Regions from separate parts of the Cytobacillus sp. FSL M8-0252 genome, predicted to be linked through region 2. Evidence: a T-box and tRNA genes for the amino acid it is inferred to sense, from the RefSeq annotation. Region 2 holds a T-box; the other holds one or more tRNA genes.
What was found. The T-box of region 2 lies ahead of alaS (alanine--tRNA ligase). A T-box ahead of a tRNA ligase gene usually reads a tRNA of that ligase, here a tRNA-Ala.
Positions count from the first base shown of each region.

Region 1: it has a tRNA-Ala gene. The T-box ahead of alaS (alanine--tRNA ligase) is inferred to sense a tRNA for this amino acid. The anticodon was not compared.

Region 1 is NZ_JBBOWZ010000001.1:3,772,131-3,788,164, forward strand. It holds tRNA gene MKX83_RS19025 (tRNA-Lys) at 16-91, opposite strand; tRNA gene MKX83_RS19030 (tRNA-Thr) at 106-181, opposite strand; tRNA gene MKX83_RS19035 (tRNA-Val) at 198-273, opposite strand; rRNA gene rrf (5S ribosomal RNA) at 283-400, opposite strand; rRNA gene MKX83_RS19045 (23S ribosomal RNA) at 712-3,644, opposite strand; rRNA gene MKX83_RS19050 (16S ribosomal RNA) at 3,971-5,519, opposite strand; gene MKX83_RS19055 (DMT family transporter) at 6,317-7,192, opposite strand; gene MKX83_RS19060 (MgtC/SapB family protein) at 7,319-8,014, shown strand; tRNA gene MKX83_RS19065 (tRNA-Ala) at 8,076-8,148, shown strand; gene MKX83_RS19070 (DinB family protein) at 8,695-9,165, shown strand; gene MKX83_RS19075 (SRPBCC family protein) at 9,463-9,963, shown strand; gene MKX83_RS19080 (GNAT family N-acetyltransferase) at 10,529-11,053, shown strand; gene MKX83_RS19085 (SDR family oxidoreductase) at 11,175-12,044, opposite strand; gene MKX83_RS19090 (winged helix-turn-helix transcriptional regulator) at 12,183-12,566, shown strand; gene MKX83_RS19095 (hypothetical protein) at 13,228-13,449, shown strand; gene MKX83_RS19100 (hypothetical protein) at 13,561-13,785, shown strand; gene MKX83_RS19105 (Ger(x)C family spore germination protein) at 14,045-15,181, shown strand; gene MKX83_RS19110 (YrvL family regulatory protein) at 15,672-16,034, shown strand, end outside.
Region 2 is NZ_JBBOWZ010000001.1:3,305,510-3,321,543, forward strand. It holds gene MKX83_RS16640 (bifunctional cystathionine gamma-lyase/homocysteine desulfhydrase) at 1-2, opposite strand, end outside; gene MKX83_RS16645 (PLP-dependent cysteine synthase family protein) at 4-927, opposite strand; gene mtnN (5'-methylthioadenosine/S-adenosylhomocysteine nucleosidase) at 948-1,649, opposite strand; gene MKX83_RS16655 (class I SAM-dependent methyltransferase) at 1,664-2,302, opposite strand; gene MKX83_RS16660 (DUF2536 family protein) at 2,486-2,704, shown strand; gene MKX83_RS16665 (DUF1510 family protein) at 2,861-3,544, opposite strand; gene MKX83_RS16670 (peptidoglycan D,D-transpeptidase FtsI family protein) at 3,628-5,388, opposite strand; gene greA (transcription elongation factor GreA) at 5,455-5,931, opposite strand; gene udk (uridine kinase) at 6,078-6,713, opposite strand; gene MKX83_RS16685 (O-methyltransferase) at 6,834-7,475, opposite strand; gene mltG (endolytic transglycosylase MltG) at 7,713-8,837, opposite strand; gene MKX83_RS16695 (DUF1292 domain-containing protein) at 9,270-9,551, opposite strand; gene ruvX (Holliday junction resolvase RuvX) at 9,564-9,980, opposite strand; gene MKX83_RS16705 (IreB family regulatory phosphoprotein) at 9,982-10,248, opposite strand; gene alaS (alanine--tRNA ligase) at 10,408-13,041, opposite strand; T-box leader at 13,096-13,302, opposite strand; gene MKX83_RS16715 (AI-2E family transporter) at 13,392-14,468, opposite strand; gene MKX83_RS16720 (DUF3918 family protein) at 14,615-14,746, opposite strand; gene MKX83_RS16725 (hypothetical protein) at 14,772-14,963, opposite strand; gene MKX83_RS16730 (PRC-barrel domain-containing protein) at 14,983-15,453, opposite strand; gene recD2 (SF1B family DNA helicase RecD2) at 15,585-16,034, opposite strand, start outside.

The sequences.
Region 1 (16,034 bases), 470 kb from region 2:
ATTAAAATGATCAAATGGTGAGCCATGAAGGACTCGAACCTTCGACCCTCTGATTAAAAGTCAGATGCTCTACCAACTGAGCTAATGGCTCGTACAAAGCACGAGTGGTGCCGGCCAGAGGACTTGAACCCCCAACCTACTGATTACAAGTCAGTTGCTCTACCAATTGAGCTAGGCCGGCAAATACACACAAAAAATGGTGGAGGATGACGGGATCGAACCGCCGACCCTCTGCTTGTAAGGCAGATGCTCTCCCAGCTGAGCTAATCCTCCAATATGTATGCCCGGCAACGTCCTACTCTCACAAGGGGACAGCCCCTAACTACCATCGGCGCTTTAGAAGCTTAACTTCCGTGTTCGGTATGGGAACGGGTGTGACCTTCTCGCTATCGCCACCGGACTTTTTAAAGACATATATTATTATAACGTCTTTAATAATATTTTCAAGAGAAATTTTAAATCATTCTCTGAAAACTAGGTAATGTTGAAGAAGATATTTATGAGTAATCGCCTATGCGTTGCTGATGCGACTACTTACGTAGTGCTGTCTAGCTGCGGCGGCTTGGAGCCGCCCGCATTTCGTATTGTCCAGCCACAGCGCCTAGGTGCTCGAGGTCATAAGTCAAATTTGTCATGAGGTTAAAGAACAACCTCCTGTCAAATCTGTCTTATGCTTGTCGCACCTGTGCAAGGCGCTTTCGCTTTTCGTTTTTGGTTAAGTCCTCGATCGATTAGTATTAGTCAGCTACATGTGTCGCCACACTTCCACCTCTAACCTATCAACCTGATCATCTTTCAGGGATCTTACTAGCTTGCGCTATGGGAAATCTCATCTCGAGGGGGGCTTCATGCTTAGATGCTTTCAGCACTTATCCCTTCCGCACATAGCTACCCAGCGATGCCTTTGGCAAGACAACTGGTACACCAGCGGTGCGTCCATCCCGGTCCTCTCGTACTAAGGACAGCTCCTCTCAAATTTCCTGCGCCCACGACGGATAGGGACCGAACTGTCTCACGACGTTCTGAACCCAGCTCGCGTACCGCTTTAATGGGCGAACAGCCCAACCCTTGGGACCGACTACAGCCCCAGGATGCGATGAGCCGACATCGAGGTGCCAAACCTCCCCGTCGATGTGGACTCTTGGGGGAGATAAGCCTGTTATCCCCGGGGTAGCTTTTATCCGTTGAGCGATGGCCCTTCCATGCGGAACCACCGGATCACTAAGCCCGACTTTCGTCCCTGCTCGACTTGTAGGTCTCGCAGTCAAGCTCCCTTGTGCCTTTACACTCTACGAATGATTTCCAACCATTCTGAGGGAACCTTTGGGCGCCTCCGTTACTCTTTAGGAGGCGACCGCCCCAGTCAAACTGCCCACCTGACACTGTCTCCCATCCCGATAAGGGATGTGGGTTAGAATTTCAATACAGCCAGGGTAGTATCCCACCGACGCCTCCACCGAAGCTAGCGCTCCGGCTTCTAAGGCTCCTACCTATCCTGTACAAGCTGTACCAAAATTCAATATCAGGCTACAGTAAAGCTCCACGGGGTCTTTCCGTCCTGTCGCGGGTAACCTGCATCTTCACAGGTACTATAATTTCACCGAGTCTCTCGTTGAGACAGTGCCCAGATCGTTACGCCTTTCGTGCGGGTCGGAACTTACCCGACAAGGAATTTCGCTACCTTAGGACCGTTATAGTTACGGCCGCCGTTTACTGGGGCTTCGATTCAAAGCTTCGCGTGAGCTAACCTCTCCTCTTAACCTTCCAGCACCGGGCAGGCGTCAGCCCCTATACTTCGCCTTGCGGCTTCGCAGAGACCTGTGTTTTTGCTAAACAGTCGCCTGGGCCTATTCACTGCGGCTCATCAAGGCTTTAACACCCTAATGAGCACCCCTTCTCCCGAAGTTACGGGGTCATTTTGCCGAGTTCCTTAACGAGAGTTCTCTCGCTCACCTTAGGATTCTCTCCTCGCCTACCTGTGTCGGTTTGCGGTACGGGCACCTTATTCCTCGCTAGAGGCTTTTCTTGGCAGTGTGGAATCAAGAACTTCGGTACTAAATTTCCCTCGCTATCACAGCTCAAGGTATATGACCATGGGATTTGCCTCATGGTCCCTCTAACTGCTTAGACGCACATCCAATAGTGCGCTTACCCTATCCTCCTGCGTCCCCCCATCACTCAAACAGAATACGGTGGTACAGGAATATCAACCTGTTGTCCATCGCCTACGCTTTTCAGCCTCGGCTTAGGTCCCGACTAACCCTGAGCGGACGAGCCTTCCTCAGGAAACCTTAGGCATTCGGTGGATGGGATTCTCACCCATCTTTCGCTACTCATACCGGCATTCTCACTTCTAAGCGCTCCACCAGTCCTTACGGTCTAGCTTCAACGCCCTTAGAACGCTCTCCTACCACTGAACATCAACGATGTTCAATCCACAGCTTCGGTGATACGTTTAGCCCCGGTACATTTTCGGCGCGGAGTCACTCGACCAGTGAGCTATTACGCACTCTTTAAATGGTGGCTGCTTCTAAGCCAACATCCTGGTTGTCTAAGCAACTCCACATCCTTTTCCACTTAACGTATACTTTGGGACCTTAGCTGGTGGTCTGGGCTGTTTCCCTCTTGACTACGGATCTTATCACTCGCAGTCTGACTCCCATGGATAAATCTTTGGCATTCGGAGTTTGTCTGAATTCGGTAACCCGATGAGGGCCCCTAGTCCAAACAGTGCTCTACCTCCAAGATTCTTACGCATGAGGCTAGCCCTAAAGCTATTTCGGAGAGAACCAGCTATCTCCAAGTTCGATTGGAATTTCTCCGCTACCCACACCTCATCCCCGCACTTTTCAACGTACGTGGGTTCGGGCCTCCATCCAGTGTTACCTGGACTTCACCCTGGACATGGGTAGATCACCTGGTTTCGGGTCTACGACCACATACTCATTCGCCCTATTCAGACTCGCTTTCGCTACGGCTCCGTCTGTCCAACTTAACCTCGCATGTAATCGTAACTCGCCGGTTCATTCTACAAAAGGCACGCTATCACCCATTAACGGGCTCTAACTACTTGTAGGCACACGGTTTCAGGATCTCTTTCACTCCCCTTCCGGGGTGCTTTTCACCTTTCCCTCACGGTACTGGTTCACTATCGGTCACTAGGGAGTATTTAGCCTTGGGAGATGGTCCTCCCTGCTTCCGACGGGATTTCTCGTGTCCCGCCGTACTCAGGATCCACTCTGGAGGGAACGAAGTTTCAACTACAGGGCTTTTACCTCCTATGGCGGGCCTTTCCAGACCTCTTCGTCTATCTCGTTCCTTTGTAACTCCGTATAGAATGTCCTACAACCCCAAGAGGCAAGCCTCTTGGTTTGGGCTAATCCCGTTTCGCTCGCCGCTACTCAGGGAATCGCGTTTGCTTTCTCTTCCTCCGGGTACTTAGATGTTTCAGTTCCCCGGGTCTGCCTTCCATACCCTATGTATTCAGGTATGGATCCTATCCCATAACGGATAGGGGGTTTCCCCATTCGGAAATCTCCGGATCAAAGCTTACTTACAGCTCCCCGAAGCATATCGGTGTTAGTCCCGTCCTTCATCGGCTCCTAGTGCCAAGGCATTCACCGTGCGCCCTTATTAACTTAACCATTGTTCGGCTTGCGATAAGCTACGCATTTCGGCGTCAGCTCACTCGTCAACATCCTCATGTGCACAAGACGCACACTCCGGTGTTTCCTCGCTCGCTTCCTTGAACTGCTTGCTTCTCACAAGCCTCTCGGTTGTGTTTATTAAAAAAGTTTAGTATTTTAAATCAATCTATAATATATAGAGAGAAAAAATAACTAAGGTGGCGATTACTCGGTAATCTTCTTCATTACATTATCTAGTTTTCAAAGAACGATTGAATTGAGAGATTATACTCTCAAAACTGAACGAACAGTCTAACATCAAGTTAATTCCGTATATTCCTTAGAAAGGAGGTGATCCAGCCGCACCTTCCGATACGGCTACCTTGTTACGACTTCACCCCAATCATCTGTCCCACCTTAGGCGGCTGGCTCCAAAAGGTTACCCCACCGACTTCGGGTGTTACAAACTCTCGTGGTGTGACGGGCGGTGTGTACAAGGCCCGGGAACGTATTCACCGCGGCATGCTGATCCGCGATTACTAGCGATTCCGGCTTCATGTAGGCGAGTTGCAGCCTACAATCCGAACTGAGAATGGTTTTATGGGATTGGCTAAACCTCGCGGTCTTGCAGCCCTTTGTACCATCCATTGTAGCACGTGTGTAGCCCAGGTCATAAGGGGCATGATGATTTGACGTCATCCCCACCTTCCTCCGGTTTGTCACCGGCAGTCACCTTAGAGTGCCCAACTAAATGCTGGCAACTAAGATCAAGGGTTGCGCTCGTTGCGGGACTTAACCCAACATCTCACGACACGAGCTGACGACAACCATGCACCACCTGTCACTCTGTCCCCCGAAGGGGAAAGTCCTATCTCTAGGATTGTCAGAGGATGTCAAGACCTGGTAAGGTTCTTCGCGTTGCTTCGAATTAAACCACATGCTCCACCGCTTGTGCGGGCCCCCGTCAATTCCTTTGAGTTTCAACCTTGCGGTCGTACTCCCCAGGCGGAGTGCTTAATGCGTTTGCTGCAGCACTAAAGGGCGGAAACCCTCTAACACTTAGCACTCATCGTTTACGGCGTGGACTACCAGGGTATCTAATCCTGTTTGCTCCCCACGCTTTCGCGCCTCAGCGTCAGTTACAGACCAGAAAGTCGCCTTCGCCACTGGTGTTCCTCCAAATCTCTACGCATTTCACCGCTACACTTGGAATTCCACTTTCCTCTTCTGCACTCAAGTTCCCCAGTTTCCAATGACCCTCCACGGTTGAGCCGTGGGCTTTCACATCAGACTTAAGGAACCGCCTGCGCGCGCTTTACGCCCAATAATTCCGGACAACGCTTGCCACCTACGTATTACCGCGGCTGCTGGCACGTAGTTAGCCGTGGCTTTCTGGTTAGGTACCGTCAAGGTACCGGCAGTTACTCCGATACTTGTTCTTCCCTAACAACAGAGTTTTACGATCCGAAAACCTTCATCACTCACGCGGCGTTGCTCCGTCAGACTTTCGTCCATTGCGGAAGATTCCCTACTGCTGCCTCCCGTAGGAGTCTGGGCCGTGTCTCAGTCCCAGTGTGGCCGATCACCCTCTCAGGTCGGCTACGCATCGTCGCCTTGGTGAGCCGTTACCTCACCAACTAGCTAATGCGCCGCGGGCCCATCTGTAAGTGATAGCAGAACCATCTTTCAATCTAATTATATGTATAAATAGATATTATCCGGTATTAGCCCCGGTTTCCCGGAGTTATCCCAGTCTTACAGGCAGGTTGCCCACGTGTTACTCACCCGTCCGCCGCTAATCTTTGGGAGCAAGCTCCCTCAGATTCGCTCGACTTGCATGTATTAGGCACGCCGCCAGCGTTCGTCCTGAGCCAGGATCAAACTCTCCAATAAAGTGTTTGATTAGCTCATTTGCACCTATGGTGCTTTGTTGCTGATAAATCAGCTTTTTAGAATTACGCTTGACGTTTTATGTTCGTTCAGTTTTCAAAGAACAATCTCGTTCGCTTTAAAAGCGACTTTATTATCATAACATCCCGTCTTCATCACGTCAACTATTTTTTTAAAATAATTTAAGTGATTAAATTAGTAAATTTTTCTTTTATCGGGAACAAAAATAACTATATCATGATTAAAAAGTGTTTGCAATATAATTTTAAAAGTTTTAATCAAGTTTTTCATATTTTTATTAAGTATCGTAACTATCATATAGTTAAGCGTTTCCATTAATTGATAACCACAAGAAACTATTAATTATCTTTTGCTTTACTTATATATAGATACTCTTCAGATACTCTTCAATCATTCTTCCCTTCTTCTAAGCTCCCGTCTTAACTCAATAAGTAATCTCTCTTTCTCTTCATCCTTATCATAAATATTTGTCATAAAGTTGAGAATGGGTCATATAATCTACTAATCTCATTCTATTATATATGAAAGGTGTGAATAGAGCTGGAAGATGTAGCACTATACGTATCAGTAATTATGGCCCTTTTTTTATTTTCATTCGCTTATGTGGAAGGTATTCGCATCGCTAATTCACCAGGTAAAGTTTATGGAGGAACTTTCATCTTCACCGTAACAGCTGCATTTATTTTTAGTAGATTATCCTATTTATTTATATAAAAAAGGTGAGCTCATTCTTGGCTCACCTTTTGCTTCATTTTCTAAACTTGATCTTCATTATTTGCCTATAATCGTTTCTTTCTTCTTCTTCTTTCATCTATTAAAAAGGAAGATAGCCCTACTATAACAAATAGCCCACCCAAAATTTGTGACCAAGCTATTCTTTCTTGTAGTACAAAATAAGCTAAAATGGCTGCACCCACAGGTTCAAACAAAGTAGCCATCGAAATAACAGAAGTACTTAAATACTTTACAGACCAATTAAATAATGTATGGCCTAATAATGTTGGAAAAAGTGCTAAGAGAATTAAAAAAATCCAGTCATTTACTTGATAAGGATACAAAGGTTGTTTGTTAAGCATGACATAGATAAAAAGTGTCAATGTGCTAATACTGTATACAATAAATGTATAAGTAATCAGGGATACTCTTTGACGGACGGTCTGCCCAAACAGTAAATACCCTGTTACTAGCCCACAGGCGATGAGTGCTAACAAATCTCCATAGAGCGCCTTTTCACTTAGTAGAAAATCACCCCAGCTAATAATGATACAACCGCCTATCGCAGTTATAGTTGACAAAATGGATTTCCAAGAAGTTTTTTCTTTAAAGAAGAGATAAGTACCTATAAATGCAAAAATCGGTTGTAAGGCAACTAACACAGTCGAGCTAGCAACCGATGTGTATTGAAGAGACTCAAACCATAAAATAAAATGGAAAGCTAAAAAAATACCCGCAATGATAGAAAACAGCCAATCCTTGCTTGTAATATGACGAATTTCATGAACATATTTTAAAAGAAAGATTGGCATCATAAGCACGACTGAAAAAAGGAGACGATAAAAAGCAATAATACCAGGGGGAGCTGAAATCAACTTTACAAAAATGGCTGAAGTTGAAACTGAAACAACTCCTATAGCTAATACAAAAAGCGGATTCATCTTAACTACCCCATGCTATCACCTTGTCTCTATATATTGATATTTAGGTATAGACTATTTTACACCTTAAACCTATAGTAAAGGTAACTTATTTAAAATTTATTAAATGATAAAGCAGGCGATATTATGTACGGATTAGAAATGGATGTCCTAATGAAGTTAGGGATTTCAGCTGTGCTTGGTCTTATTATAGGACTAGAAAGAGAACTAAAACGTAAACCAGTTGGCTTAAAAACAAGCCTAGTCATTTCAATCGTTAGCTGTCTTCTCACTATTGTGTCAATAGAATCAGCATACATATTTCCAGGTAATGACGATATTAATATTACAATGGATCCTTTACGTTTAGCAGCTCAAATTGTATCAGGAATTGGCTTTCTTGGTGCAGGGGTCATATTGAGGAGAGGGAATGATAGTATTTCCGGCCTTACAACCGCCGCCTTAATTTGGGGCGCAGCTGGAATTGGTATCGCTGTTGGAGCTGGATATTATATGGAGGCTGTTGCAGGCGTCGTATTACTTATTATTTCAGTTGAAGTTGTTCCCTACTTATTAGGGCTTATTGGCCCAAGACAACTACGAGAAAAAGAGATTACGATGAAAATGGCAGTTGAAACGAAGGAACAGATCACGACTATTATTCATACCATTAAAGAGCAGCAAGCGGCTATTCGCAGGATGAGAATTAAAGATACTGAAGAGGGCTACCCACAAGTTTATTTAACTATTGCAGTAGATTATCGTAAAAAAACAACTGACTTTTATCATACAATTTCTCAAGTGCCGGGAGTAAAGTCGATGGAAATAGAAAGCTTGCACTAATTTTTTATTTTTGACTATTGAAAAATATTCATTCTCCCGCTATAATTTCAATATATCTAGCGGGGGATTAGCTCAGCTGGGAGAGCGCATCGCTGGCAGCGATGAGGTCAGGGGTTCGATCCCCCTATTCTCCATACCAAGAAGCCTTGATTTATCAGGGCTTCTTTTATTTTTGTCTAATTATCCTCCCCCACTACAAACCTCATTCAACACCTTTAGAAGCATCACATAAATTGTATAAGCACATAATCAAGTGCAAACATTCTGAAAACAGGGGTTGCCATTAAAGTACATGCTGTAAACCCAGAAGATGAAGATGTTATTAGAGAGGAGCAGGGTTGGACAGAAAATGAATCGGTTCCATAAGTTACTAACTCGATTATAAAGATCCTGAATATACTCACCTTAACAATTGTTTCTCCTGCTTCTGCTGCAGGTGAAGTAAAACCACAAGAATGCACTAAATGGTATTGTCATATTCCATGGTAATTCTGTACCTCATTTGACTGAATAAGGCTAGTAAGTCCGTTGTTAAATGCAGCTCCTGTGCCTTATTCTCTTATTCTTCCACTTACTTCTACATCACTCCTCTAATCTTGTTTTTTAAATGCTCAACTAATCCTCTTTAACACGAACGTTTATTCGTGTATATTAAAGATATAATTTTCAAGGAGGATATTATGAACTCAGTTAATTTAATTATTTTAAACTTCAACGAAATTAGAAGAAGAAGTATTAAGGTCTGGACATCTATTCCTCAAGATAAGCTAGAATGGAAGCCTGATGATGAAGCCTTGACATGCCTAGAAATGATTAGGCATGTGTTAGAAAGCGAACATTATTATCACCTAGCAATTAAAAATAGAAGGAGTTTGTCCAAATTCAATTCTCCATTCGAAAATCGTCCTTTCACTTCTGTAAATGCAGAATTGGATTTTGCTGAACCATATAGACAGCAATTTATAAATACAATTAAATCATTTTCAGAAGAAGACCTATTTAATATAAAAATTGACCGTTCCGATGCAGGTTACATACGAGATTTAGGTGACATGCTATTACGAATTGCTTATCATGAATCTGTTCATACCGGTCAGTTATTGGATTACTTAAGATCAGCAGGAATACCTAGAATCCATATATGGGATTAAGTCTCATTGGTGTTATCAACAACTCGCTGATACGTATGGTGTAGAGAATGAATACAAATTGATGGCTACAAAGTCTTTGAAAATTGGCTGAAATGATAACTTCTTGATATCCTGCTTTCATTCTGACGTTCTCAAGAAAAAGTATCGAGATTTAACCATTGATGGTTTTGTAATATTATCCAATATTGGTTATACTATTTTTTTGAAAGGCCACTTTCGTATATAAGAGCAACGTTTCAAGTAGTAAAGACGTAAGAATGAATCAAAAGAATAATAATCGTTGAGAGGATGGTTCAGATGGCAAAAACATCAATAACAACCCTTAATATGAAACGCAAATTTAATGTTCCAGCAGAAAAAGTATTTGACGCGTGGACTAAAGCAGACACGATTAAGAAATGGATGTTCACCATGGAAAATACAAATAAAGTGGCAAAGAGTAATCCTCGTGTAGGTGGAACATGGGAAGTTGTGGATCATCGGGATGGGAAAGATTATCGAGCTATTGGAGAATACAAATTGGTTGAACCACCAGCGAAACTTGTTTTCACATTCAAAATGCCTCAATTTAGTGATTTAGAAGACGACATTACAGTGGAAATCGAATCGCTTGAATCTGGCTGTGAAATGATTTTCACACAAGAAATTAACGTAATCCATGAAAAAGATTGGACTACTGCAGATATTCAAAAAGCACATGAAGATTGGAAAAAAGAGACCGAACAAGGTTGGCATTATATGTTCTTAGGTTTGAAGGAATTAGTAGAAACAGGAAAAATTACATATCCATCATTTTAATAAAAATAAAAGCTAACAGAGGTTTTACTTAATCTAAAAGAACTGTAAAAGGTGTCTAGAATTACGGAGTAGCAATTTTGGGGTCATAAGGTTGTAAAAAGAGCAGGAAATTTCCATTTGTAAAATAAGGTATTAAAAGTCCCAACTGTATAATTGGTGTTGGGACTTTCATTTATTGAGCCAGTTTCAATGGCTAGAGGTGCTTTAGTTAAAAAGCCCCCTCCATTAAGAAGGGCTTATTTTTATTCAGAAACTTCTTCCTCATTGCATCTTTTTAAATTTCTTGTTTCTAAACATTAGTATTTTTATCGATGTAAACAATAATTGATGCAACAATATAATTACATCTTAAAGATGAGAATGTATCCCAACATCTTTTAAGCACTCCTATTATAAATGTACTTATTTAAGGAGTTAATGAAGGGTTTTCCTTAAAGAAACGGAGAATTTAGGTGAAGAGGCTATTCATTTACTATGGTGAAATATGTATTTAAGGTAACATATAAAAGGAGGCTAGATACTATAAGAAATGTTTGTAGAATAAAAGCAAGGGGGAAGAACTAACTTGAATATCACAACAGAAAGACTACTAATCAGACCTTTTAAGCGTAATGATTTACAGGATGTATTTGCTATTTATAATAATGATGATACTTGTAAGTTCTTATTACATGAGAAGTGGACTGACGAAGATATGAATAAAAGGTTTGATAAAAAGTTAGCAAACTGTGCACTCACTAAAGAATCCATGTTAAGTTTGGCAGTTATATACAAGAATATAGTAGTTGGTGATTTATCCGTATGGTATACAGAAATGAAAGATACTGTTGAGATTGGTTATAGTTTTTCAAATGAAGTTGCTGGTAGAGGTTTGGCAACAGAAGCAGTAAGTAGTTTGGTCTATAAATTATTTGATGAATTTAATGTACATCGTATACAGGCTAATCTAGATGCACGAAATATAGCTTCACAAAAATTATGTGAAAGAATTGGTATGAGAAAGGAAGCACATTTCATACAAGATTTTTGGAATAAAAATGAATGGACAGATAGTATTGTGTATGGCATGTTAACTTCCGATTTGAAGTAACTGACTTATAATGGTGACTTATGTTAAAAAGCCCTTCCAACTGGAAAGGCTTTTTAACATAAGTGCAAGTTCATTTAGTGGTATAAAATTTTTGTTTGTTTTTGCAGAAAATTTAATTGACCTATTTAGTAGTTATTAATAATTTTAAAAGAGCTTGCCTCAATGATGTAGCAGGACGTTTTAATAAGAATTCCAAATCGGAATGTGTGGATTCTAAGCCACCTTCACGTATCCCTTTTTGAGTCATTACCAACATAGGGTGGTAAGCTTCTGGTACTCCGGCATCTTTTAACATTTTTTCAAAAGAAGCATCGTCTACTGCTACTAAAGGAACTTCCTTACCTGTTACTTGATTTAATATATCAACAAATTGCTGGTGTGTTAAATTTTCACCAGAAAGTTCATAAATGTTATTTTCATGACCATCTTCTACTAAAATATTTGCAGCTGCTTCAGCTAAATCTGGTCGGTATACCCAACCGATTTTCCCCTCACCTGCAGAAGTTACCCAAGGGGCACCATCCATACAACCTTGGATTGTATTAAGCTCATTTTCTATATACCAGTTGTTACGTAGAATTACATAAGGGATACCTGATTCAATAATAGCTATTTCACGTGCTCTATGAAGAACTGCTAGGAAGAAATCATTTTCTTCTGATCTAGTAACACTTGGATAAATAATTTGTTTTACGTTTGTTTCTTTGGCAGCTTCAACTGCATTTAAATGTTGTCGCATAACCGTTTCATAATCACCAAATGTTGATATAACAAATACTCGATCTATATCTTTAAATGCAGTAATTAGGGTATCTTTCTTTTCAAAATCCGCCACTCGCACTTCCAAGCCTTTTTTATTATAACCCATTGCTTTTTGAGACTTGTCGTCACGTACACCAACAACTACTTCTTCTACTGATAATTTGGCAAGTAAATATTCTACAACTTTAGAACCTAAATTTCCAGTTGCCCCAGTTATTAAAACTTTCATAGAAACTCCTCCACTATGGTGTATTTTTGATTTTTAATTCTAATATCTATACTATTTGTTATATAGGATTTATGTAAGTAGGCACATTTTAATAACATAGTCATAAAAATAGCACCTAGAGAAAAAGGAGGTTTTATTATGGCACGTTTTAGTTATCAAGATGAATCAATCACTGAGGAAATACAACAAGAAATCTGTCCATTAACAGTCACCCAAAATGCAATTGCGGGCAGATGGAAAATCGTGATTTTATGGCATTTAAGCCAAAATAATATCATTAGGTTTAATGAATTATTGAGAATGTTACCTGGAATATCAAAAGGAATCTTAACAAGACAATTGAGAGAACTTGAAGAGGACAACCTAGTACACAGAGAAGTTTATAAAGTTGTACCACCAAAAGTAGAATATTCATTAACCGAACAGGGGCGAAAATTTATACCTATTTTAGAAGCAATGCAAACCTGGGGTAAAGATTTGCTAAATAAAAAAATAGAGATGAATGAAAAATCTAAGTATTAATGAACTCTTACTAACTTACGAAAGAACTAAACCAGGCTACCATATAAAAAAAACAGCACCTAGTATTGTTTATTTAAAAAAATCTAAATACTACTTAAAGGTGTTTAAAATTTGTATAGCCCTCAATATCAAGAGGGCTCTCTTTAATATTCACTCATAAGCGCTAATCAAACCGATTTCTTCGGTTTTTTTCATACATTTAAGATTCTTAACATCTATTAAAAACATCCTCCTATATAAGATTAATAAGCACCAACCAATTAAATCTCTAAATTATTCACCTTCTATCAACTACGTATTTAGAAATGGATTTTTAAAATTCAGAAGATAACCCTTAAAAGGATGCTTCATTGATTTTCATCTGGTCAAAACGTTATAAATGATTGGAGCTTCTGTGTTTTTTCTAACATTCCATATTCTCTTGCTCCCTCTCGGAGAACGTATTTGATTGGAGAAGTTACAGCTATACCCCTTCCGGCAATCTTCAATTCAATAAGGATTACTCCAACAAAGGGAAACAAGATTCCTAAACGACTAGAGCTATACGTTTTGTCTTCAAGCAATTAGAGAATAAAGCAGCACCATAAAATTGTGTATCCTCTTTTCAAAACTTTTCATCTTATAGTAAAATATACCCACGATGTATATAAGGAGGATCCATATGGATATTTTTAAGGGGATAGAATTTAACTACATGCAATTTATTGGACCATTGCTAATTCTGTTTATTACAATGTTTGGTGTAGCTTTCATTTATCGATTTTTGCTTTTTAAACTATTGCCAGTTAAACTCTACAATTTTTTTATCGGGCCAATAGCCTTATTAGGTTTTTTTATTTGGTTAATACCTATGGAATTAGGTTTCCATCAATTTTTTAAGTAGGCACCTTCATTTGGGTGCTTTTTTAAATAAACTTAATAATTCTTTAATACAGCTCATACATGCACCCAATCCCTTCAAAATCATAAGATGCTTTGAAGGAGTGATATCACCATGCCATGGCAACATAAAATTAATTATTTAATTGGCCAACCAATTGGTATCTCATTCACCAATGGTCAAGGGACATCAGGGAAACTTTGTGGTACATCTCAAAGAAAATTATTAGTGATTGAATATTTATATCAATCCCAATTCGCATTAAAACAATATGATTTTCATATGATTCAAGATATAAGTGGGTTTCCATCCTGTCATAACCAACAACCATTATATTGAAGCACAGCCCACATCAGTGGGCTGTTTTTTAAGAGACATTATACATAATCTGTAATTCATCCTGTGCTCGCAGATACATTGGTTAATTAAAATATACATCTACTTCGAAGCACATAATTCTGAGATTAAATACAAAAGCATACCTGGTAAAGAGCATGAAATATGTAAATGACTTTATAATTTATGAATACTTAAGTCCATTTAACGTCACTCTAAGTTAAGATAGTATACCTTAAAGGGGAGAGTTAAAATTAAGAGGATCCTCATTACCATGATTATGTTTCTTTTGTTAAGTGGATGTCAAAAGCCTGTAGAAATTCAATATCAAGCATACGCCATTGGTTTTGGTGTTGACTTTATTGACGAAGAATATGTGGTATATGTTCAATTCTTGGATTTTTCAAATGTAGCTAAGACCGAGAGCAGCTCTATTAATCAAGATAAACCTGTATGGTTGGGTGTAGGAACAGGCAATACAATAAATAAAGCATTAACTAATATTTATAAAACCATGCAAATAAAAATTAATTTTGATCATATCAATAGCTTTATTTTTTCAGAAAATATAATCAAGTATAAACTAAAGGAAACGACTGATTCACTATCTTCGAATTACAACATACGTGTCCATGGGTGGATTTATGGCACTAGTGAAGATTTAGAGGAAATATTGACACTTAAAATGCCTTTTTATTATCCCATTACAAGCAGTATTATTAATCAACCTCTAGACACACAAACACAAGTTTCAGAAGTACCTGCTATTGATGCAACTAAATTTCTTATTGGTTTAGGTGAAGCGACAAAGACTATCTTACTACCACGAATTGAAATAACTAATAATAATGTGAGAAAAAATGAATTGAAATTTTTAGTACCCTATTTTAATGGAGGATATTTTATTAAAGGCGGGAACTACAAAGGTTTTTTAAACTCATCTCAATTAAGTGGTTATATCAAAGCTAATAAGCAGGCAGATGTTGAAAGAAGTTTAATTCAGGTCAATATGGAAAATAAAAACGATCCTGTTGAAGTCGAACTTAGAGATCCTAAAACGAAATTAACGTTGGAGGAAGACAACTTTCATTCTAAATTCAAGTTAAACATAAAATCCACAATCATTTTAAGGGAGGGAGCCTCCGAAGTAAATCAAGATGCACTTAAACATAAAGTTGAAGATAAAATCAGAGATGAAGCCTTCTTATCTTTAAAATCTGGGAGGGAAAAAGGTATAGATGTATACCTTTTTGAAGATTACCTCTTTAGGCATCATAATAAAATTTGGAAGCAACACAAATTTCAAGACATGTTTAAGAATATTACTGCCGAAGATATAAATGTAGAAATTAAATATTCTCATAGTCCAAATAAAGTATTTAAATCAAGAAGCAAGTAAAAGTGAGTAATTATTCGCTTAAAAAGACTCTTACCTATTCATAGGACTTCAATTAAAAGTAATATAAGGGCATAAAGTAAAATAAAGAGAGGCAAAGGTCCTTTGAATGACAAATTTGTATTTTTTTCATCAGTTTCCTTTGCCATTTTCTCCTATGCCAAGTTTCAACTACCTCTCTATATCAAGCACCTAGGAATCCTTTTGTTACACATTGAGCTATTCATTCTTCACTTTCTAGCTTTCAAATAGCCCCTTAAAGTTTTAATTGAGTTTTTCCTATAACGGTGTCCGGTAGCAATAGCCTGACTGAGACAAACTATTCATCTGGTACTCATACATTTAATGATGGCCACCCCTTTAGAAATAAAACGGTACATGACCTCCAATGTCTGCTACAAGATTATTACAAAAAAACTAATATAAGTTGGCAAACACTTTAATACAATGTAAAATTTTACATATTAACGAAGTCTATTGGGAGGATGAGGAGATGAAAGACAAACCATCATCAAAGAAAAGTAACTTCAAAAGTATCATTGGGTCAACTACCGCGATAAGCATCATTGTTCTGTTGGTCTTATCATTCGTTCTTGCTCTTTACTTTTTTAGTACTCTAGGAATCTTTCATTTACTTAACATCAAATTTGAATCCTTCCCATCCATCATTTCATTTATTTTGCTTTATTTTCTCATTGGAATCGTATCTGATATTTTTATAGGAGCACTCATTTTATTGATGAATCATTCGGGGAAATATACCCTGAAGCAACAGCAGGTTACATCTTTAGTGTTTTCTTTTTTGACAAACTGGGCGATTGTGTCTTTTTTGGATTATGTCATGCATTCCATCCAA
Region 2 (16,034 bases):
ATATCAAATACCTCCTTCATAAATCTTTTTACTTAAATAACGCTCACTGCCATCTGGAAAAATCACCACAATATTCGTACCTGCTGGAGCTTGTTCTGCTTCTAATAATGCTGCATGCAAAGCTGAACCAGATGAACTACCGACAAGCATTCCTTCTTTTTCAGCTAATTGCTTTACTCTATTAAAAGCGTTCTCATCACTTATTGTATGAATGCTATTAAAATAAGTGGTATCCATATAATCTGGTAAAAATTCCATACCGATTCCCTCTGTTTTATGCGGACCAGATTCGCCACCATTTAAGATGGAGCCTTCTGGCTCAACAATGACGGTTTTTATTTGTTCTCTTTTTTCTTTCAAATAACGAGCAGTGCCCATAAATGTGCCACCTGTACCTGCACCGGCTACAAATATATCAACATTCCCATCAAGATCATCCCATATTTCAGGGCCTAAAGTTCGGTAATAAGTATCCGGGTTAGCCGGGTTTGCAAATTGCTGTGGACAAAATGCATTAGGGATTTCCTTTAAAAGCACTTCTGCTTTGGCAATGGCACCTTTCATGCCTTCTTCTGTAGGTGTTTGAACGACTGTAGCTCCTAAAGCTCTCATCAGATCTTGCTTTTCAATACTAAACTTCTCAGGTACACAAACAATCACATTCACATCTTCTTTTAATGCTGCTAGCGCTAGACCTATACCTGTATTGCCTGCTGTAGGCTCAATAACTGTTCCACCTTTTTTTAACTTACCACTTTCAAAGGCGTTTCTTAATAATTCTTGTCCTAGGCGGTCTTTTACACTGCCACCGGGGTTCATGTATTCTAACTTAGCAAATAAACGCACACCTTCTGGTAAGTCAAACTGCGAAATTTCTACCATTGGCGTTTGTCCAATTAATTCATGAATGCTTCGGTAAACCTTCATAACTTCCCGTCCTTTGTTGATTATTTACTTTTGATTCCTTCTACTATTTTCATAACAAGATTTGCAGAGTGTAGTGCTGCTTTCTCTAGGAATTGATCAAAAGAAATATTAGATTCTTTACCAGCAATATCAGATAAAGAGCGAATAATCACAAAAGGTGTATCAAAGGCATGAGCAACCTGCGCAATCGCTGCTGCTTCCATTTCTACTGCTTGCAATGCCGTGAATTTATCTTGTATTAGTGCCGTTTGCGCTGGGTTGCTAATAAATGAATCTCCAGTCGCAATCAGTCCTCTTATAACTGTTATACCTTCTAACTCTTTACCACTCTCTTCAGCAATTTCCAATAACGCCTCATGTGCAATAAAGGCAGGAGGTTGTTGTGGTACTTGACCATATTCATAACCAAATACAGTTGCGTCGACATCATGATGTCTAACTTCAGATGAAATAACGACATCACCTACATTTAATTCAGGGTTGAATCCTCCAGCAGACCCTGTATTGATAACATAATCCGGCTTGAACTTCTCCAAAAGAATGGTAGTGGACATTGCTGCGCTCACTTTACCAATGCCAGAACGAAGAAGAACAACGTCTGCTCCGTTCATTTTACCTTCTGTATATTCACAGCCAGCAATCACTTGCTGTTGCTTCTCATCCATATGGTCCCTTAAAATTGTTACTTCTTCTTCCATTGCTCCGATAATAGCTATTTTCATTACTTTCCCTCTTTCTAAGCTTTGACACCTTCCATAATCCAAACAAAATCATTGCAGCGATTAAATGAAACTGTAAAACCATTCACCCGCATAATCTCTCTTAATACGGGGATTGTCGTATAGTATTCTCGCTTTAAATCTTCAGCTAGATTATGATAACCCTTTTCAGTGGCATCAGTAATAGCCTTTTGATAAGCATCTACAGATTCATACATTGTATCCGCAAACACTATTTTACCACCTGAAGGTAACATCTTTCCATACTGTTCAATCGCCAAAGACTTTTCTTCATCTGTTAAATGGTGAAAGGCATAAGAACTTACTATAGTATCTACGTTTTCATCTATTTGAAAGTTTAAGAAATCACCATCGAGCACTTTTGCTTTATCTTGTAACTTGTTGATAGCAATCTCTCTCATTGATTTCGACGGTTCAATCCCGATAACAGTTAAATTACGTTTTAATAATTTTGCAGTTAAATTGCCTGTACCTGGGCCAAATTCTAATACATTACCTGTTGCTCTATCTGCCACCTCTTGTAGCAATTGATCATAGTATAAGAAAACATCCTTATATTCTTCATCATGGCCTGTTACTGTATCATCATATGTTTTAGCCCACTCTTCGAATAATTCAATAAACTCTTTCCCCATTTTGCACCCTCCTGCACGTAATTACAATAGCAATAATTCCTATGAGTATACTATGAATTAATTTGTAACATGTTCCCAATCTACCACACCCCTTCTTAAGTTTCAAGAAAAATCAATATCCACTTTTCTCATTGCACAGAAAATGAAATTTACTTAAAATTAGGAGTGATAGCGTATGAAGGGATGATTAACTTGAACTTTCAATTAGATTTTATTGAGGATAAAGTAGAATTTTTCGAAGCAACAAAGCTGGACGATTTAGAAAAGAAAATAAATGACCAAATTGAAACAAATAAAGCCATTATGCTAGAAGTTCATCATGTCGCTCACCAAATGCATATAGATGAAAACGGCAAAAGGTTCTATTCAGCTGTTGTTCATTTTAAACTGAAGAAAAAGTAGAATAAAAATTGCATGCGAAGCAAATGATCCTTTGTGGCAAGTGGACACTTAGAATTCACCACTTTCTAATATGCAGCCATATGTTGACTCTCGATGCAAAAAAACGCGAACAAATGAATGTTCGCGTTTCATTCTGGCTAGGAAAACCAGTTTTTCTTATATACTATTTAATTCTTCTACCTTCGTTGGTTTCCATCCTTTTCCGTCTACCCATTCAATATATACACGATACATTTCATCTTTATTAGGTGAAGCGACTGTACCAACAGAACGATTTACACCGTCATTACCAAGGAAATAAACAGTCATAGCTGAACGATCTAATCCAGTAGCATAAGTGATTGCACGAAGCATTTCATCCCAATCCACATGACTCTGATCATACACAGCTGTCGGATGGTCGTCTTGTACTGTACCTACAGGTTGCCAAGCCGGATTTTCTACCGTTCTATTTACATCAGCACTACTGCCGCCTTCAGTGACAATCTCTTCCTCTTTTACTTTTTCTTCATTGTTTTCTTCTTCATTACTTTCTTCATCTTTATTCTCTTCATTATCATTATTTTCTTCTTCCTCACTGTTACCTTCTTGACTTCCCTCATTTGTTGCATCATCTTTCTCATCACTGCTATTTTCTTTAGAAGTTTCTTCATTATTTACTTCTTCATTCGCAGCAGAATCCGCTGGTTGATCCTCGTCTTTTCCACCGGAGAAAATAATCGTACCAACAACGATGATGAGCAGAATAACGACGCCAATTAAGCCATTTAAGATTATGTTTGTTTTTTTCCTTTTCGATCTTTTATCATAACGGGATGAACCATTATCAGTATTATTCAAAGGAATACCTCCTAATTTAAAAAAGAAATATCATAGCTGAAAACATTTTAACATGTCTTTTAAAAAACTTGAAGGGATAACCATTACGTGGAATGATCTAATCTATGTATTTCTTTCACAATATCAGCGAATAAAGAAAGTGGTGATGGGTCGGTACTTTTGGCATCTAACCGGACGGTTACTAGTGCATATCTTGGGTTATCATATGGAAAATAGCCAGCAAACCATTTATTTTCTAGTTGCTGCCCATTCACTTTTTTCCCTGTTTCCCCTGTTCCAGATTTGCCTGCTACTTGATACGGTAAATTTTGTAGTTGCCTACCTGTCCCCAAATCATGATTGACAACTTCAAGAAGAAGCTTTTGTAATGATATGGCTGTATATGGCTTAATATTTTTACCAACAATTTTTTTAGACTGAAAGCTCTTTACTTTCGTCCCATTTTTATATTCTAGTTGTGAGGCGACACGTACCATCTGCTTTTCTCCACCTCTTGCGATTGTTGCCATCATATTCGCCACAGCTAACGGTGTACTGCGGACATCTAATTGACCAATGGATGTTAGAGCAATTAGATTTGTATCTTTTCTATTTCGCGGATCACTAAAGACCTGGCCTTGTTCTTCATCTGCCAATTGCTGAAAGCCTTTTAAATGATAGAAATCTCCTTGCCATCCTACTTTTATCGATAGGCCTAATTTATTAGCATAGCTATCCACCACCAATGGTTCTATAGACATCAGCTCTTTGCCGACCGTTGCAAATGTATAATTACAACTTCTCGCAAAACTATCTTTAAAATTAAGCATGCCGTATTGATAATTTTCATCGATTTCTCCATTGATTGACCGATTACAATCAAACATACGACTTTTTGCATCTAGCCCATAATCTATCGCTGCTGCAGCGATAACAGTTTTAAAAATAGACCCTAGTACTTGATTTTGTACCATAAAATTATTTGTACCTTCTTCGCCATGAGCGAAAGGGTTGACTGGGTTCACTTTCGGACGAGAAACCATCGCGACAACTGAATTATCCTCAATATCTATTAACACCATCCCCCCTTTGGTAACCTCGTTTTTATCGACTAGCATTTCCATTCGTTGCTGCCATTCAAAATCAAGCGTCGTTCTAATATTCAATGGATAAAAAGGGCTCGCAGGGTGAACATACTTTACATTCGAGCCAAATAAAGGCCTTCCTTTTCCATCAACATGATAAATGAGCTTTGTTTCACCTTCTCCAGACAAAAGTTCATCAAAGCTTTTTTCCATCCCAGTTGCACCTAGTCTTGTTATATTAGATAAGTGTTTATTAGGATATCTTTTGGTTAGTAAAAAATCCCTATTGGCAATCCCTAATAATTGTTCTGCTGGTCTCTCATAAATCGGGTATGATTTTCTCGCTGCAAATACACCTGGTATTTCCAACTGATTAATCTCCTCCATTTGTTCATTAGACAAAATGAAAGGTTCTCGCTCACCATATACAATAGGATCCTTTATTGCTTGAACTTTTTGACGGAGTTGACTATTATCAACTTTAAGAATTTCAGCTACACTCGAGACATCCCATTCTATATCTTTTAGGAACGGAAAAAGGATTAAGACCGTTTTATAGGCTACAGTTAATTGTTTGCCATCTCTATCAAGCAAATTCCCTCTCTCGGCATCTATAACTATTTCCTTAGAGCGTTGTGCGACACTTTGACTGATCAAGTTAATGTCTCTATTTGTAAAATGCTTTGTTTCAAACAACTGTATTTGAGCCAGTCTAACAATAAGTATTGATAAAATAATCATCATAACAGAAACAAACAGAATGACTCGTTTTCTTTGCATAAAAACACCTCGTCAAAAGTGTTGACGAGGTGTTTCTATTTCAAACGCTAAAACACAATAATTTTATTAGTTAATACTTGTTATCTTAACACTCATTTCTCCACCTGGTGTTTGCACTGACACTTCTTCGCCTACTTTTTTACCAATAAGGCTTTTAGCAATCGGAGAATCATTGGAAATTTTGCCCTCAAAAGGATCTGCCTCTGCACTACCTACGATAGAATAAGTCTCTTCTTCACCATCAGGTAATTCTACGAAAGTAACAGTTGAGCCTAAGCTAACTGCGTCGCCTTTCATCTCATCCTCAGTAATGATTTTAGCATTACGAATCATGTTTTCAAGAGTCGTAATACGACCTTCTACAAAAGCTTGTTCTTCTTTAGCAGAATCATATTCTGAGTTCTCAGATAAGTCACCAAAACTACGAGCTATTTTTATACGTTCAACCACTTCTTTTCGTTTAACGGTTTTTAGGTTTTCTAGTTCTTGTTCTAATTTCGTTTTACCTTCTTGTGTCATTGGAAATACTTTTTCTGTACTCAAAACACCCACTCCTTTACCATATATAACCAATTATTGGTCAAAAGTATGTATAAATTTTATAAACAATGCATTTACAGCGCGTCCTTTATCGAACGCGCCTATCTATGCAAACGTTTGTAGCCTTATTATTTTTCTATGCTATTGTGTCATAAAAAAGACTTTTCTTCAAGAATTGTTTGAATTTTTGTGACCATTAAATCAATCGCCACTTTATTTTGTCCACCTTCAGGAATGATAATATCGGCATATCTCTTAGTCGGTTCGATAAATTGATTATGCATTGGACGAACAACACTGACATATTGCTCAATTACTGAGTCAATGGAACGCCCTCGCTCCTTAATATCACGCATAAGCCTTCTAATAATTCTTAGATCTGCATCCGTATCGACAAACAGCTTCATATCCATTAAATCACGTAAACGCTCATCTTCAAGTACAAGAATACCCTCTAAGATAATCACATCTTTTGGTTCAACAACGATGACATCATCTGACCTCGTATGAATAGAATAGTCATATACAGGCTTTTCGATGACCTCGTGATTCGTTAAAGAGATGATATGCTCAATTAATAAATCTGTGTCAAACGCAAGTGGATGATCATAATTGGTTTTCAAACGTTCTTCAAACGGTAGATGTGCTTGATCTTTATAGTAATAGTCTTGTTCTAACATAAGAATAGAATGACCTTGAAATTGATTATAAATCGCCTTCGTTACACTTGTCTTTCCAGAGCCTGATTCACCAGCTACACCGATCACAATCGGTTTTCTCTTCATCTTTATCAATCTCCCTAACATCGTAGCTTTTTTGCTACTGTTTAACAATATACACCTTTTTGCTATGATTGCCAAACATATGGTACTTATACTAGTAATAATTCTTTATCACAACAAAACTTATTTCTTTCTACTAATCGCAACACCATCACCAATAGGCAAAATCACCGTATGGTAACGATCATTTTTCATAAGCCATTCATTAAATTGGTCAATTTTTTGCACTAGGTTGCGGATGCGTTTTTTTTCTATCTCTGCTTTTTCATAAACAAGGCCTTTAAATAACACGTTATCGGTAATAATTACACCTGTATCATTTAAATATTGACTATACATCTCGAAAAACTTCTTATACTGTCCTTTTGCTGCATCAATAAATATCATATCATAGTCACCTAATATTCGAACCTCATCTTCTTGCTCTAATGCATCGCCTTTAATTAAAGTGATTTGATTCGCCATGCCGCTTCTTGCAAAGTAGTTCTCTGCCTTTTCATAACGCTCCTGATCTCTTTCCAATGTAACAATATGAGCAGATGGACAAGCTTCAGCCATTCGTAAAGCGGAATATCCGATTGCTGTTCCAATCTCTAATATTTTTGTTGGTTGTTGAATTCGTACAATCTGTAACATGGCTTCAATACCTTCTAGTTCCATGATTGGCACACGATTTTCCCTAGCGTATTCTTCCATTTCCATGAAGAGGTTTGTACGATCCGGTATTAATTTTTGCATATATGTAATTAGCTCATCATTTAGCAATTACTTTCACCTCTATTAATTTAACTTCCATCCTTTGCATATGCAAGAAAAAAAGCGCTCACATTAGTAGATTGTCAACAAGAGCTTGGACCATCTACGCTATCTGCATGATACGCCACATAAAAAAATATATAAAATGCTTGTGCTATTTTACCACATAAAAAAGAGGAAAGCTATGAGATTTTATCATAAATGATGATCTAACATCATTCACACCTCTTTAGCTTCCTCTATTTTTTAATTATTACTAGTTATGTGCTCATTTTTCTTCACATTATGTTCATCCAATGTTTTAGAGAATAAAACTTCTCCTTCTGGTGTAGCTAGGAAATACAAATAATCCGTTTCTTCAGGATTCAATGCAGCTTCAATAGAAGTTGAACCTGCATTAGCAATCGGTCCAGGTGTTAGGCCATTGTATTTATATGTGTTATATGGGTCATCTATTTCTAAATGCTTATACAATGTCCTTTCCTTATGCTCACCATGTGCATATAAAACGGTGGGATCTGTTTGTAAAGGCATATCTTCATCCATACGATTATAAAAAACGCTGGCTATCTTATCGCGGTCCACTTGTGCAGTGGCCTCTTCTTCGATTAATGAAGCCATTGTGAGTAATTCATGGACAGACATCTCTTTGTTCTCCATTGCATCTGTGTACTGAGCAAGCACTTCACTTGTCTTCTTAATCATTGGTGTTACAATTTCTTCTAACGTTGCATCTTCTTTGTAGTAATCATATGTGGCAGGGAATAGATAACCCTCTAAAGGGTATTTAATATTCTCCGCAAAAACATCATCAGTAATGACACTTGGAAATTTCTCCTGCATTTTCTGTACAAATGCTTTATCATTTAATTCTGCAAAGACTTCGTCTCCGTCCATGCCTGCTTTTTCTGCTATAATTGCTGCAATTTGCTCCAACTGCTTGCCTTCAGGAAGTGTGACTTTAAACACGACTTCTTGATCAACATTTCCAGTTTTCAGCTCTGATATGACTTGACCTAAAGTCATCGCCGGTGCCAGTTCATAAGTTCCTGCCATAAAGCCTGATTCATTCTTTAGCTTCACATAGTATTTGAATACTCTAGCATCCTTTATTATCCCATTCTCTTCTAATACTTGTCCGATCCCTGAAACGGATGAGCCTATAGGGATTTCGACATTTTTGACTTTGTCGTTATCTGGATTAACAGGTTTTAAAGCAGAATTCACATAAAGGAACCCACCTAGCCCTCCAACACCTATGATTACAAATAATATTATGGCTGCAATTAACACGATTTTACGCACAACTTTCGCCTCTGTTTGCCTCTCTATCAACTGTTTTTTCATCTTACCTTTTTTATCATCTGTCATGGTAAACCTCCTTGCAACTATTTCCCCTTACTATTCATACTTCCTTTTCGCCTCATGTTGCTACTGTATTAATAGCTGGAAAATAGCTCTCATACATCTCGGATTATTATACTATACTTTCTGTCATAGGATAGCATATTTAGACAAAATTCTTCTACTATAGAACGAATCAGTTATACTGAAAGCGTTAATCAATAATACCTCTCCCTTAATAATGAATGAGTTAAGTTTATAGAGAATGAGATAGAAATGAGGGCAATGCTGAAAGTGGAGGGTTTTTTTGAGATAGGTTATATTTTGCTAAGTCTTTTTTTACTTAATGTTTTTTTGTTGTGTGATATTAATTCTGGGTTAGCCTTAGTCGCAAGTTCACCTGCGAAGAATGATAGAACATAAAAAAAAGACCCACTAAATACGCGGGTCTTTTCAAATTTATTCTTCTTCGTTTTCTAAAAATGTATTTAACATCTCTTCGATAAGGTCCCATTCTTCGTCCGTTTCAATTGGCATTAATTCACCATCAGTATTATCTTCACTTGGAACGAATGCAGATGCATGAATTTCAACCTCTTCTTCATCCTCATCTGCACCAATTGGATAATAAAGAACATAAGATTTGCCAAATTCTTCAGAGTCAAAAGTAAAAAGCACTTCGCAAAGCTGCTCGTTACCTTCCTCATCTACTACTGTGATATTGTTTTCTCCGTGATCCATTTCTTTCACCTCTTAATTCTGGCTATCTAAATAACCTTGTAAAATCATGACTGCCGCCATTTTATCAATCACTTTTTTCCTTTTTTTGCGACTGACATCTGCATCAAGTAGGACTCTCTCTGCAGCGATTGTAGTGAGACGCTCGTCCCAATAAATAACCTCAACACCGAAACGTTTGTTAAGTTCATTACCATAGAACTGACTCGCTTCACCTCTAGGCCCTATTGTACCATTCATGTTCTTAGGAATGCCAACAACAACCTTTGTTACTTCATATTCTTTGAGCAGCTCACCAATACGTTTAAATCCGTACTGATTCTGTTCCTCATTTATTTTCACTGTTTCGATGCCTTGGGCTGTCCAACCAAGACCATCACTAACAGCCACGCCGACCGTTTTTGAGCCGACATCTAATCCCATTGTACGCATATTATCCCTCTCGTTGCTGTTTTAAATACGACTTCACAAGTTCTTCAATAATTTCATCCCGTTCTAACTTGCGAATCACATTCCTTGCATCTTTGTGACGGGGTATGTAGGCAGGATCTCCAGAAAGCAGGTAACCTACAATTTGATTAATAGGATTATACCCTTTTTCCTGCAGGGCATCGTGAACATGGAACAAAACTTTATTGACATCTTGTTCAAATGGTTCCTCAGGAAAATTAAATCTCATCGTTTTGTCAAATGAGCTCAATTGCTACACCTCACTATTCTGTTCTTAAGCGATTAAGCTACCTATTCAAAAAGAGAAGGATGGATAGCTACACCAAGTTCATGAAGAAGAGGTTATATAACCTCTTCTTTTTATGATTCGCTTTTGTTTACCTACATTTTACACTAAACTATTCGGGAATCAAACGGATTTTACCCATTCCTCTACAAATTGTAACGCTCCCTCTAATTTTGCTGGGTCTTTTCCACCGGCTTGCGCCATATCTGGACGTCCACCGCCACCGCCTCCACAGCGAGTAGCCACTTCCTTAATTAATTTACCCGCATGATAGCCACTTTTAATCAAATCATCTGTCACACCGGCAATTAAATTCACTTTTCCTTCATTCGCACTACCTAGTACAACCACTGCTGAAGCAAGCTTTTGTTTTAATTCATCTGCCATATTACGCAAGTGGTTCATGTCTGTCGCCTGAACTTTTGCAGCTAATACTTTTACACCGTTCACTTCTTTCACTTGGTCAATCAAGCTTCCAGCTTCAATATTACCCAATTTAGTTGCTAATGATTCATTTTCTCTTTGTAATTGCTTGATCTCTGCATGTAAGCTGTCAATTTTTACTGGTACATCTTTTATATTTGATTTTAATTTAGCTCCAGCCTCTTTTAATACAGAGATTTGCTCTGTCATCATTTTATAAGCACCTTCACCTGTGACTGCTTCTATTCTTCTTGTGCCTGCACCAATCCCGCTTTCAGATTGGATTTTGAACAAACCAATGACTGCAGTATTTGCCACATGACAGCCACCACAAAGTTCTAATGAATAATCACCGATTTGAACAACTCGTACAATTTTCCCATACTTTTCTCCAAATAAAGCCATTGCTCCCATTGCTTTTGCTTCTTCAATATCTTTCAGGTCAATTTGCACATTTAAGCTATTCCAAATTTTCTCGTTAACAATGGCTTCGATTTTCTCTAACTCATCTCCTGTTACTTGTCCAAAGTGAGAAAAGTCAAATCTTAGTCGATCTGGTTCAACGAGAGAACCTGCTTGATTTACATGCGTACCTAATACATCTTTCAATGTTTGGTGAAGAAGATGTGTCGCAGTATGATTTTTTACGATTTTATTACGATTAAAATAATCTACAGATGCTTTAACCGATGAATGAGCTTTTAATTCTCCTTCTGTGACAACTGCACGATGGAGGTTTTGTCCATTTGGAGCTTTTTGCACATCTTTTATTTCAACCCTCACGCCACTTGCTGTTAGAGTTCCCTTATCAGCGATTTGCCCACCACTTTCAGCATAGAAAGGAGTAGCTGTCAATATTAATTGAACCTCTTCGCCTTGACCAGCTTGGTCTACTAGCTCGCCACCACTTACAATTGCAGCTACTTCAGTATCAATCGTCAATTGTTCATACCCAACAAACCTACTGTCTACCGTAATTTCACCTAGGACACTATCCTGGACTTGCATACTATCTATATCTTGACGAGCAGCTCGAGCGCGATCACGCTGATTTTCCATCTCTTTTTCAAAGCCATCATGGTCGATGCTCATCCCTTCTTCTTCTGCGTACTCCTCTGTTAATTCAACGGGGAAACCATACGTATCATAAAGACGGAAAACATCTTTTCCATCGATTACAGTATGTCCATTAGCTTTTTCTTTTTTCATTACTTCTGAAAGAATAGCTAAACCCTCGTGTAACGTTTCATGGAAGCGTTCTTCTTCGTTTTTAATGACTTTTTGAATAAAAGCCGTTTTTTCTTTTACTTGTGGATAATAATCAACCATTATTTCTGCAACCACTGGTACTAACTCAAACATGAACGGACGATGAATATTGATTTGTTTCGCATAACGAACCGCGCGACGTAATAATCGTCTAAGAACATATCCTCTACCTTCATTTGATGGAAGAGCACCATCACCAATTGCAAATGCTACTGTACGAATGTGGTCAGCAATCACTTTAAATGCGACATCTTGTTCCGCAGTTTTTCCATATTTCTCAGCAGAAATATCTTCTGTTCCTTTAATGATTGGCATAAATAGATCTGTGTCAAAATTCGTCTTTACATTTTGCACAACTGAAGCCATACGCTCTAAGCCCATGCCCGTATCAATATTTTTCTTTGGTAGTGGAGTATATGTTCCATCTGGATTATGGTTAAACTCAGAAAATACAAGGTTCCATACTTCCAAGTAACGTTCGTTCTCTCCCCCAGGATAGAGCTCAGGATCATTTAAATCGTTACCATACTCTTCTCCCCTATCATAGAAAATTTCTGTGTTCGGTCCACTTGGTCCTTCACCAATATCCCAGAAATTCCCTTCCAACCGAATAATTCGTTCTTCTGGTACACCTACTTTTTCTCTCCATAATTTGTACGCTTCATCGTCCTCAGGGTGGATTGTCACAGATAATTTGTCTTCTTCAAAACCAATCCATTTTGGACTCGTCAAGAATTCCCAAGCATATAGAATCGCTTCTTCTTTAAAGTAGTCACCGATAGAAAAATTCCCAAGCATTTCAAAGAATGTATGGTGACGTGCTGTCTTCCCAACATTTTCGATATCATTGGTACGTATTGATTTTTGTGCATTAACGATCCTTGGATTTTCGGGAATCACTCGACCATCAAAATATTTCTTCAATGTAGCTACACCACTATTAATCCATAGTAGTGACGGATCTTCATGTGGTACTAAAGAAGCACTTGGTTCCACTGCGTGACCTTTTTCTTTAAAAAAATCTAAAAACATTTGTCTAATTTCTGCACCAGTTAAATGTTTCATAAAAAAACCTCCTAAAAAATTTATGTAACCATAAAAAAAAGCCCTCATCCCCAATACAGGGACGAGGACTTAAGCTCGCGGTACCACCCTGATTGTGAAAGAAAACTCTCACCTCTCAAAGCACCTTAACGCGGTGAACGGCAGTAGTTAACTGCACTCCGGATTAGCTTTCTGTTATCCTTCATCGAGAAATTCTCTCAGCCATGGAATTTCCTCTCTTTCGAATGGACTATAACATACTTCTTCCATCAACATCTTACATTATTTAAATAGATATAGTCGAATTATAGCTAGATTTTTGCTCTTTTGTCAATATCAATGTCTAACAGTATCAACAAATTCAGCTGAAACTATACCTTATCTGCCCTATGTCGGTTCATTAATAGTTTACGTGCATGTATAAGACTAATTTTTAGGATTGCCAAAATCGGAACAGCCATAATTAAACCAATGATACCGCCAGCTTCTCCACCAGCTAGTAATGAAAGCATAATAATGAGGGGGTGCATATGTAAGCTTTTCCCTACAATTAAAGGAGATAATATATTCCCTTCCACAAATTGCAATACAACTATAATAATTAATGTGATAATCACCATTTTGACTGACAGGGTCGCTGCAATAATCACCGCTGGGACTGCACCAATAATTGGACCAAAATACGGAATAATATTGGTTATTGCAATGATAAAACCAAGCAACAATGGATACTTCATACCGAACACCCAAAATAAAGTAGCTGAAATCACCCCGATTACTAAACATACAAGGAGCTGCCCACGAATATAACCTCCGAGTGACTTATCAACATCTCTTATAAACAAAACAGCTTCTTTTCTCCATCTTCTTGGCGTTAAGTACCAGACTGCTTTTTTTACATCCGTATAATCTTTTAAAAGGTAAAAGGAGATAAATGGGATAATAGCGATGATTAAAGCATAATTAAGAATCTCAAGCAATATATTAATTGCCTTTGTTAATAATTTATCTAATGCTGCTTCAATATTGTTAATCCCATCCTCTACACGTAATTGTAATGTTTCTGGCCATTCAGATGTGCGTTCTTGAATCAAAGCAATAAAAGAGCGATATTGCTCGGCAAACTCTGGCGCATGATCAACTAAATCATTTAGTTGATGAATAAAAGCCGGAATCCCTTTATACAATCCGTAGCCAACACCACCAAAAAATAATAAATAAATTCCTAAAGCTGCTAATCCTCTGTGCATACCCGTTTGATGTAACTTTTCAACAATAGGGTGTAAGAGATAAGTAAAAAACGCCCCAAGTAAAAACGGAATCAGCACAACAAGCAGTAATTTTAAAAGAGGGAGCCATAATTCTTTTAATTGAAAAAAGATATAAAGTAAAATGAGAACAAGCAAAACAAAGCCTAAATGGTACAACCATTTCATACGAACGTCCATGCACTACGCCTCCCTTTACTATCTTGAGAAGAGAGCATATGAATTATACATACAAGTTAAACAAGGGACGGAATGGATTCATTTATTGACATAGCACAGATACGAAAAAACGTCCCCAATCTATTTGATTGAGGACGCCAAAACATTTAAAACATTTTCATTACTTTTCTTTGTATTTTTTTCATATCTCTTTTTGAGACGATGTTATTTTTCTGCATATAGCTATATGCAGCTACACCTGCGCCTATGACAGCTGCTGAGGTTAACATTTTATTCATCATATGACACCTCTCATAAGAATTTTTATGAAGAAAAACGACGCTCTTCTTCATCAAATAAGTCATCTAAAGAACTTAAAGACCCATCTTCTTCCACTTGGTGAGTGTGAATAATTCCTTTAGACAATGAGAGTTCGATAAAGCAATTCCAACAGTAATATTGATTTATGCCAATCTTACCGACATCTTTGCTTTGACAATTAGGACATTGAAGCATCATGGAAAGGACACCTACCTTATTCTACATTTACAATAATGGCATCCTTTCCAATCGCTGGTGCGCAACTAGCTTTAACTACTTTCTTTCCTTCAAGTACATCAGAAAAGAAGCCATCTGATAGTTCATACCCTACGATTGTGCCCAATTCTTCATTGAAATATACATCTTGAAGAAGTCCTAGGCGATCGCCCTCTCTTGTCATCATCATTCGGCCAGCCAGACGATTTTCACTAGCAATTGTAAAATCACTATGCTTTGGTATAGCTGTTAATACATCACAACTCTCAATCATCACACCATCCCAACCAAATGAGTACACATCTTTAATATCTAGAAAAAAGGATTTACGAATAAATGAGTGGTTCTTCACCCATAGTCCCTTCACTAATCCTTCGGGTGAGATGAAGAGATCATTCACTTCACCTATTGCCCTACCGTTATTCAACACGATTACCGACAAGCCTCTTAATAAGGAAAATGTTCGCAAAAGTTACTCCCACCTTCTTTGAACATTGTTATTTTGTTCAAAGATGGTGCGAGTCATTCTTTTTCCAGGTTGGCAATTTGTTTTATGTATATAGGTAAAAAAATAAGATGAGAAAAATCTCTCATCTTAGTCTAATCAGCCTCTAAAAAATCATAAGGTGTGATATTTTCCATTCCTATCAACGGGTCGACTTTCATCAAATAATCTTCATATGTTAATGATTCATCTACAGCTTCAATGGTCTCTCCTTCGAAGATTTCATCTTGTAACTTCAATCGTAAGTTAGATCGCCTCGATTGATCATCCAATCGTTGTATACCCATTTTTAACGCTTCTTCATCACCGCATAATATAAGGAACTGCTTGCTTCGTGTAATGGCAGTATATAATAAATTCCTCCGTAACATCCGGTAATAACTTTTAACGACCGGAACAATAACAATCGGAAACTCACTGCCCTGTGACTTATGAACGGAACAACAATAGGCATGAGTGATTTGATTTAAATCCTGTTTTGTATACGTTGCTTCCACTCCGTCAAAAGAAACAATAACCATATCTTGTTTCTCTGTGTTCTCTTT